DNA from 3 places in the Alteromonas sp. S167 genome. Region 2 is predicted to be linked to each of the others. Evidence: predicted binding sites of a transcription regulator. Region 2 holds the regulator's gene; each other region holds the start of a gene.
What was found. The regulator FliA, encoded in region 2, starts transcription of late flagellar genes. The targets are predictions, from matches to a motif close to CTAAAGNTNNNNNNNNNNNNGCCGATA.
Positions count from the first base shown of each region.

Region 1: the regulator FliA is predicted to act here: its motif matches at 1,547-1,573, upstream of V7R35_RS13595 (HAMP domain-containing methyl-accepting chemotaxis protein).
Region 3: the regulator FliA is predicted to act here: its motif matches at 1,097-1,123, upstream of V7R35_RS13055 (DUF3530 family protein).

Region 1 is NZ_JAZETR010000008.1:184,710-187,988, reverse strand. Features, by position in the region: gene rsmA (16S rRNA (adenine(1518)-N(6)/adenine(1519)-N(6))-dimethyltransferase RsmA) at 1-213, shown strand, start outside; gene apaG (Co2+/Mg2+ efflux protein ApaG) at 220-594, shown strand; gene V7R35_RS13600 (symmetrical bis(5'-nucleosyl)-tetraphosphatase) at 621-1,448, shown strand; gene V7R35_RS13595 (HAMP domain-containing methyl-accepting chemotaxis protein) at 1,718-3,279, shown strand, end outside.
Region 2 is NZ_JAZETR010000001.1:330,257-333,535, reverse strand. Features, by position in the region: gene V7R35_RS01375 (chemotaxis protein CheA) at 1-22, opposite strand, end outside; gene V7R35_RS01370 (protein phosphatase CheZ) at 35-790, opposite strand; gene cheY (chemotaxis response regulator CheY) at 825-1,208, opposite strand; gene V7R35_RS01360 (RNA polymerase sigma factor FliA) at 1,245-1,976, opposite strand; gene V7R35_RS01355 (MinD/ParA family protein) at 1,973-2,839, opposite strand; gene flhF (flagellar biosynthesis protein FlhF) at 2,845-3,279, opposite strand, start outside.
Region 3 is NZ_JAZETR010000008.1:46,862-50,140, reverse strand. Features, by position in the region: gene rapA (RNA polymerase-associated protein RapA) at 1-269, shown strand, start outside; gene V7R35_RS13060 (pseudouridine synthase) at 269-970, shown strand; gene V7R35_RS13055 (DUF3530 family protein) at 1,168-2,145, shown strand; gene V7R35_RS13050 (hypothetical protein) at 2,288-2,611, shown strand; gene V7R35_RS13045 (AmpG family muropeptide MFS transporter) at 2,773-3,279, shown strand, end outside.

The DNA.
Region 1 (3,279 bases), on a different contig from region 2:
GTTGAGTCGGTAAATACGCTTGAGCGCGTATGTGCACAAGCTTTCAATCAACGCCGTAAAACCATTCGTAATTCGCTGAAAGACTGCCTAAGTGAAGAAGAAATTTCAGCACTGGGGATAGATCCAACATGCCGAGCAGAAGTGTTGTCGCTTAGCGATTTTGCCACATTGGCAAATGCGGTTTCAGCAAAAGAAAGCCAGCAAGAGCAGTAATTTGCTATGGATACTCCAGACATTGAGGTGCGAGTTAACACTCGCCACCTACCTGAGCACCTTCCTTCGGATTCAAAGCAATACGCATTTGCCTATCACATTAAGATAGAGAATAAGAGCCTTGAGACAGTGCAGCTTATCAACCGCTACTGGCGCATTTGTGATGCCAATGGAAAAGCGTCAGAAGTAGAAGGTGCTGGCGTTGTTGGTAAACAGCCTATAATGAAAGCAGGTGAATCGTTCGAGTATACTAGCGGTGCTGTTATTGACACTCCCGTTGGCAGTATGGAAGGCTACTACGAAATGGAGCGGGAAAACGGAGAACGCTTCCGTGTTCCTATCGCTGTATTTCGGTTAGCGGTACCTAATATACTCCATTAATTTTTCTAAGCGCAGAGAAAGCTATATTGTCGCAAAGCAATACCTACGTCATTGGCGATATTCAAGGCTGTTATGAAGGCCTTCGCCGTATACTAGATAAAGTTAAGTTTAATCCCGACTCGGACACACTGCTTGCGGTGGGCGACCTAGTGGCAAGAGGTGAAGACTCGCTTAGCACACTTCGTTTTTTAAAGTCGCTGGGAAACGGGTTTTCAAGCGTGCTGGGAAATCATGACTTGCATTTGCTTTCCGTTATTAATGGCTTACGAAAAGCGAAAAAATCAGACAAATTAAACCCGCTGTTAAAGGCTAACGACCTACAAGAGCTTACTGACTGGCTTCGACAGTTTCCGCTGGTAAAACACATAGCGCCTAACACTATAATGGTTCATGCGGGCCTGTATCCACAGTGGTCAATCGACGAGGCTGTTAGCCTAAGTGACGAAGTAAGCAAGGTGCTTCGTGCCGACAATTACGCTGAGTTTCTAAGCGACATGTATGGGAACGAGCCCAACCGTTGGGACAATGACCTACAAGGTAAAAAGCGACTTCGTTTTATTGTAAATGCGTGCACTCGCATGCGCTTTATAGAGAACATCAACGTATTAGACTTCGAACATAAATCTCATCCTAGTGCCGTCGCTAACAGCGTCAATAGTTCACTTCAACCCTGGTTCACTGTAGATAACCTTAAACTGGATAAAAACGACCGCGTTGTTTTTGGCCATTGGGCTGCGCTGTCAGGGCAAACACAAAAGCACCAGTTTATAGGTTTAGACACAGGTTATGTGTGGGGACAGTCAATGACCATGCTTAACCTTAATTCAAACGAACTTATACAAATTGACGCTTAAGCCCACGCCCTTCACTTCTTAGTTTTCGGATTTAAAGCAAAGCTCGTCACAGCACTGGTATTACCAGTACTTAAATTATTCATCTACTAGCAATTTAGGTAAACATTAAGTTGTTGTAGCCGATACAATAACGTGTTCCAAACGATGTAGTTTATTCTCTTACCTCGGCGTATGTAGAAACGAGTGCTAGCGAAAAGGTATATTTTACTGCGCTAGAGGGGTAATATCGTAACCGATAAAAACAAAAAAACACTCATCCAGGAGTTCCGATGAAAATAACGGTAGCCACACGCATAATCGGTGGATTTGTAGCGATAAGTGCTCTTCTGATCATTATCAGTGTTGTTTCACTCTTCAACCTTAATTCAATAGGTTCAGCGACCGAAGAAGTAAATGACGTAGCACTTCCCACCGTAGCAGGTAGTAACGCACTGAAAGCCAGCTTCCTCAACATGGGTAGACTGACTTTTGAGAGCTACATCGAAGAGGAACTCGGTGGACTTAAAGAAAAACGTGATGCGTTTAATGCCGCAAAAGACACGTTTGAAACAGAATACAAAAAGTTAGCGCAAGCAGTAAAAAACGAACCGCAGCTAAAAAGCACGCTTAATGGTGTTCGCGAGAGTTACGAAACCTATATCACAAATGTTGGAGCGCTATATAACAGCCACCAGCAATACTTAGAGTTACGCAACACCATTCAAAGCCGTTTAGGCGATGCTGAAGACAACGCCGACGATGCATCTACATACCTTCTAGATTTTTCTGACCTTGATGCAGTTGACAGCGATCCAAAGCTTCGTCGCGCTGCTGAAATTGGCGGCCAGTTAGAAACGTCACTGCTGTCTCTTTTAACGGTTTCATCGGAATACGTTAAAACGCAAACCCTTGTTCGTTCACAAACGTTGGGCAATGAGGTTGATTTGGTTGTAGAGAAAGTGGTTACGCAGCTTAGTGATATGGTGCAAACCGCAGATGGTCGCGATGACTCTGGTACGTTAGATGATATTAACGAATTAGTTAACGACGCGGTAAACGCTATTAAAGCGAGCGACGGTGTTGTTCAGCTGCATATCGATCGTCTTGAACGTAGAAACGATGCGGAGAAAGCGCTTAATGCCTCTGACGAAAACATTGCACAAGGTGTGGTAGACCTTGAAAACCTATTAAGCCTTGCTGATAGAAAAGCCAGCGATGTTGAAGAGCAAGTTAACAATACCATTGCTACGGGCAATACCATTGTTATCGTGGTAGTGCTTATCTCGATTGCAATTGCCGTTATTATTGGTTTCCGCACCGTACGCGCCATCATCATTCCGCTATATCGCGTGAATAAGCTGCTTACTATTGCTTCATCGGGCGACTTAACCCATCGTCTAGACGATAGTGCTCAAGATGAGTTTGGTTTACTTGCCCGTAACTGCAATACGTTAATAGGTAACCTAAAAGAGCTTATTACGGCCATTAACGAACGTGCTGAGCAACTTGCTGCAGCGTCAGAGCAAACCTCGGCGGTAACTGCTCAGACTACGCATTCAATTCAAGATCAGAAGTCACAAATTGGTCAGGTAGCAACGGCAACTACTGAGATGCACTCAACGTCTCAACTTGTTGTGCAAAATGCAGAAGATACGTTGAGCCAAATTCGACACGCCGATACTGAAGCCGAAAACGTTCGTCAAATTTCACTGGAAAACAAAAACACTATTGAAATATTGGCTAAGGACGTACAAGACGCCGCTGACGTTATTAACAAGCTACACCAAGATAGCGCCAGCATTGGCGGTATTCTTGACGTTATTCGCGGTGTTGCTGACCAAACCAACTTGCT
Region 2 (3,279 bases):
CCTCGTCAACATCAAACGACATGCGCCCGCTCCCCTAAAAACCTAAGCTAGACAGAAGATCATCAACATCATCTTGGCCAGAAACAACGTCATCACGTTGGTCGGCATCGATGATTGGGCCCTCTGCCTCTACACCATCAACTTTATCGGCCTTAACGCTAGAAGATTTAATTTGTTCTGCACCATCACGCTCTCCGAACATGGTTAACATGTTCACTAAGCTATCTTCCACTTCTTTAACCAAGTCGATTACACGACGAATTACCTGCCCCGTAAGGTCTTGGTATCCTTGCGCCATCAGCACTTCGGTAAGTAGCTGTGTAAGTTTAGTTGCCTGATCCGCACTGTCTTCAAGTAATTTATCCAAATCTGCACAAAGCACCTTAAACTCGCCCAGTTCTATTTGGCGGTTCATAAGCTTTTTCCACTCAGGCATAACTTTCTCAATGCCTTCGGCAATACCTTCGGCTATTGGCATACTTGCTTCAACAGCATCCATAGTAGTATTAGCAGCTTTTTCAGTTTCTTCAATTACGTACGTAAGGCGGGACTGCGCATCGGGAATATCGTCAGTGGCAAGATTCTTGATGCGGTCGTCAATTTGAAAATTATTTAGTGCGTCGTGAAGTTGACGCGTTAGCTTTCCTACTTCAGCAAACAGTTCAACATTTTCTTTCATTGACGCTGCTTCAAGAAGCGCATTAGCAGACTCGTTGTCACCTTCTTCAAGATATGCAACAAGCTGTTTAGCTTCTTCTAGCGATATAGGAACGTTTACATTCGTTGTCATCCAGTAAACCTCGTTTTTCTGGTGAGCGTCTGGATCAACCTAAACGTTCGAAGATTTTGTCTAATTTTTCTTTAAGTGTAGCCGCTGTAAACGGTTTAACGACGTAGCCGTTCACGCCTGCTTGTGCTGCAGCAACGATTTGCTCTTTCTTCGCTTCCGCAGTCACCATCAATACAGGAAGGTGCTTAAGCTTGTCGTCGGCACGGATAGCACGCAAAAGGTCAATACCTTGCATACCGGGCATATTCCAATCGGTAACGACAAAATCAAAGTCACCCTGCTGTAGCATAGGTAACGCAGTACTGCCGTCATCCGCTTCCTGGATGTTGGAGAAACCCAAATCTTTAAGTAGGTTTTTGATGATACGTCTCATGGTAGAAAAATCATCAACCACAAGAATCTTCATGCTTTTATCCAAAATAGCCTCCAGTGAGGGGTTAATTGTTATTAATATCTATTCTTCGTCAGCTTGCCACGATTTCATTCGTGATTTGAGTTTTAACATGGCCTGGCTGTGAATTTGACTCACTCTCGATTCACTAACATCGAGCACTTCACCTATTTCTCGAAGATTCAATTCTTCATCATAGTACAACGAGAGCACAATCGCTTCTCGTTCAGGTAGTGTTGTTATTGCATGCGCTAACGCCTTCTGGAAGGCGCCCTGCATTAAATCTTCTAAAGGCGCGTCGCTACCTTTGTTTTGTTCGGTAGTAATGACGTCTTCAGAAACACCCAAATCTTCAATACCCACTAACTTGCCAGCATTTACTTCATTGAGCATTTGGTGATAATCCTGCAAGCTTACATTTAGCTTAGCAGCAATATCAGAATCTCGTGCATCGCGACCGGTTTCGCTTTCTACTTGCGATATTGCCTCGGTAATAGCTCGGCCGTTTCTATGCACCGAGCGAGGCGTCCAGTCACCTTTACGAATTTCATCTAACATTGCGCCGCGAATACGAATACCCGCAAACGTTTCAAAACTAGCACCTTTGGAGCCGTCGAAATTTCTCGCGGCTTCTAGCAACCCAATCATGCCAGACTGGATTAAGTCATCGACAAGAACACTAGCAGGCAGACGCGCCATCAAGTGATGGGCAATACGCTTAACCAAAGGCGCATGTCTTTCAACTAACTGCGACTTATCGGTTTGTTGTTGATAAGCGGCTGCCTTGCTATTCAACGCTGACTTCCTACTGCTTTATCTGCAATTAATTGTTCAATAAAGAACTCTAAATGACCACCCGGTTGCGCCGGAATTGGCCACGACAATGCTTTATTGGCAAGTTGCGTAACAGCCACCGCTGCCGGTGAACTTGGGTACGCATCAACAATAGCGGTTTGCTTTCTTACCGCCTTGCGAATATTTTCGTCAAACGGCACCGTTGCTACTAATTCTAGTGCAACATCTAAAAAGCGCCCTGTAACCTTACTTAACTTGCTAAATAGCTCTTGCCCTTCGCGAATATCACGCACCATGTTGGCAACAACTTTAAAGCGGAACACGCCGTGCTCACGATTTAGTATTTTAATCAGTGCGTAGGCATCGGTTAGCGATGTAGGTTCATCACACACCACTACCATGATATCTTGCGACGCTTTTGAAAAGCTCAACACCATGTCTGAGATACCCGCGGCGGTATCAACGATAAGCACATCTATTTGCGAGCGCAGTTCGCTGAAGGCGCGAATAAGCCCTGCATGCTGTGTTGGCGATAGCTCTGCCATAGACTGCGTACCCGACGTTGCAGGGGCAATTTTTATCCCATGAGGGCCTGTGACAAGTACTTCATCTAGTGTGCATTCACCAGAAAGTACATGAGAAAGGTTTTTCTCAACTCTTAAGCCCAACATGACATCTACGTTTGCAAGACCTAAGTCTGCATCGAGAACCATCACTCGCTTACCCTGCTTTGCCATGGCAATGGCAGTGTTAAGCGTGATATTTGTTTTACCGACGCCACCTTTACCTCCGGTGACGGCAATAACTTTGATTAACCGTGATTGCTTCATTTTTCTTAAGCTACTCGCTTGGTCGTCAATCATACTGCTTATGCTGTTTTAATGGCGTTGTTAGCACTAGTATGATTCAAACCGTACTTTTTATAAAGCTTTGCAGCAGCGGAAACTAAAGATTTCGCTTCTGCAATCTTAATGTCTTCAGGTACTTTCTGACCATCGGTGACATAACTAACCGGTAATTGGTACTCTACCGCCGCACTTAGCACCTCTCCTAAAGAGTAGCACTCATCTAACTTTGTGAAAATACAGCCACTTAGTTCAATGTCATCATAAGCAGCAATTATTCTCTGAAGTGCAGGATATTGTGTATTGGCCTGTGCTACCAAATATTTTTTTACCTTTGGCATTTGGCCGTTGTCAAATTGTTTAATTTGCTTAATTAATCGACTATCGCGCTGACTAAATCCTGCCGTATCAATCAATACTAGACGTTTATGGCGAAGTTGGAATAATAAATCTGCAAG
Region 3 (3,279 bases), on a different contig from region 2:
CGCTTCAACAGCCGCTTGAACTGGCTATAGAGAAAACCAGAAAGCTGGCACACCAGCAAGCTAATCAAAAGCAACACGACGCGTTAACAACAATGCACAGTACGCTAAACGAAGAAATTCAGCGTTTACGCGACCTACAAAAACGAAACCCTGCGGTACGCGATTCTGAAATTGAATACATAGAAACGCAGATGAACACGCTAGACACGGTTATTCAAAGAGCCGACGTACAGCTAGATGCCCTGCGCATTGTGGTGAATAACCCGTAATGCCAAACCCTGATTTTGTTTACAACCCGCCCATGTCGCCCTATCTTGATTTTGTTTATCAAGATAACGATATTGTGGTGGCACAAAAGCCAAGCGGTTTACTCAGCGTACCAGGGAAAGCGGCAGAGCATAGAGATGCGCTGATCACCCGAGTGAACGTTGTTTACCCTACGGCCACTGTGGTGCATCGTCTTGATATGGCTACGTCAGGGTTAATGGTGCTGGCGCTTAACAAAGACAGCCATCGCAACATATCAAAACAGTTCGAGTTGCGGCAGACAAAAAAGCGTTATTTTGCTCGCGTTTATGGCCACATCGCGGATGAACAAGGGGAGATAAACCTTCCTCTTATTTGTGATTGGCCGAATCGTCCAAAGCAAATGGTAGACTTTGAGCGAGGCAAGCGTGCAATAACTCAGTTTCAGGTGGTGTCTCGCGAGGTGGATGCAAAGCAGCGTCCATTTACGTTAGTTGCGCTTCACCCTATAACCGGGCGTTCGCATCAGCTTCGGGTTCACATGCTTGAGCTTGGCCACCCTATACTTGGGGACCGTCTTTATGCCCATAAAGATGCACTTGATATGGCACCGCGCCTTCAACTTCACGCTGAAAGCTTAAGCTTAAAACACCCCCAAACCGACGATTGGCAGCACTTTCGAAGCGCTATTCCATTTAGTGAATACAGCCCTGAGCCAATATAAACTAGCCTCCTGAGCCATTATGGATAAGCACTCGGGACATTCTAAGTTAGACGTTTGAGCCTTTATAGACAAAGGCTCAATACCAATCTTGCTTGCCAAATAGTATTTAACTGTGGATGAAAACTATTTCAGTTTTTGCCAAAAGCGCCGATACTCCAAGTAGGTCTTAATTTTTATATCAAAGAAGGTGTTTATTCATGTTCAAGCAATACATTGTTTTGCTTTTAACATTAAGCACCCTGCTATTTTCAGCTTCAGTTCACAGTAATTTCTTTGATGACGTAAGCCAAGCCTACATTCCAACTGATATCAATGAAATTATAGTAGGCGATGGCACCGCGCCTATTATAGAAATTGAAGCACATACGCCTTTGCCTCTTGGTGTAGCTGTAATCTTAACAAGTTCATATCCTTCCAGTCTTACGCTTGCACAAGGGCAATCACTAGGTATCGCATTGGCAGAAAAAGGCTGGAATGTGTTGATAAGCCCGTTGAGTTTGCCAATTGAAAAAATGGCTAGTACCTCAATTGGCACCAATAGCTCATCTAGCAACACTCCGCAAAACACAGACGGTGCAACCGATGCAAGCAGCACAAACAGCAACGACACTGCAGCAGCCAGCATAGACAAAAACAGAATAGCTAGTGATGATATGAATGAGAGTAATATGGCTACGGAAGGTCTGCATCCAAGAAGCAGTTTGCTTTCGAATAACCTCGATTTTCAACAAGCAACAACCAACCTCGCAATTCACTTAAATGCATTAGATAACCACCTACAGTCACGACCAGGTTATCGACTGTACATTGCACAAGGTATGTCGGCGGCCAGTTATATTTCTGCAATACAAATACAACCTGATCTTCAGCCAGATAGCTTCATTGCTGTTTCACCTTTCTGGCCTGAAACATTAATAAACTCTCATATAATCAAAAATATAGCTGAAAGCAGCTACCCTATTCTTGATATTTCTATTGAAGGTTTAAGCGAGTGGGAGCTTAACACTGCTCCAGAGAGAAAGAGGCGCTCAAAAAACGAACTAAAACTACATTATAGACAGGTTAAAATCCCAAGAAATTTATTAACCTTTAGTATAAGTGCAAATCAAAAAAACCCATATATTCAATCAGTTATAAATAGCACTGTCGGCTGGACTCGCTATTTGGGCTGGTAAAATCTGCCCTTCCGTTTTACGCTAAATTTAATACAAAAACAGACACCTACAGGGAACTATGCGAAAAGCAGCAAGGAGCTGTAAGCAGGAGAGCAGCAATGAACTATACTTCAAATAGATCGCAAAACTGGTTGGGTGTCTCGTGAACGTTCAAGAGTTTGTAAATACCAAAGCGAAGCAACTGTGTTTTTATTTGAAAGCATTTTGGCAAGGCGAACTTCCTATTGAAGAGTTAGAACTTTTCTTTTGGGACACAATGGAAGAGTGGGGCCAAATTAGTTTCACGTTAACGCAGCCATACACACAACAAGAGCGCGTATTCTGGCATCTTCTTCACCAAGTACATTATTGGAATGAAGAGAAGCTGATGCAGGATAAATATCTACTCGATGAATTAAACAACTGCGTAAAATACCTGGAAGGCACTGGTCATTGCCCGTTGGACTGTGTTGGCGTTAGACCTTAGTAAAGCGCCTTTTTACAGCGCTTCTCTATTCAAAATAGTGTTCATCGCAAATCAACTTTCTACATCACCTATTGCAGATTAACTATTTCAGATTAACCATTGCCAAATTAGGTCTAGCATGGCTCAATGTGCGTTTCGACCTCGCGTAAAGGGAAACGCTTTTGCTCTGTGCATTAAACACCTATAAAGATAAGCGCTTTTTAAGTATTTTCTTCTTCGGTATTTCAAGCGGGTTTCCGTGGATAATGATCGGCTCCGTGCTTTCTGCATGGCTTAAAGACGATGGCCTTTCACGTTCGGCCATTGGCCTGTTTGGTGTTATTTTTTCCGCTTACTCATTCAACTTTTTATGGTCTCCATTGATCGACAAATTGAGGCCCCCGTTTTTAGGTCAACGGCGAGGCTGGATCTTATCTATGCAAGCCATTGTTGTGGCACTCTGTATAGCAATGTCTCAGTTCACAACACAAGACAATTTGTTCTTCATAGCCCTCGTTGGTCTTATTATCGCCATTGCATCAGCCACTCAAGATATTGCCATTGATGGTTATAGAATTGACACCATTGATGCTAACGACAAAGACGGAATGTCTGCCGCTTCATCAGTGGCAACAGCAGGTTGGTGGACTGGGTATGGTGGATTAGGTGCACTGCCCTTCTTCTTGGCT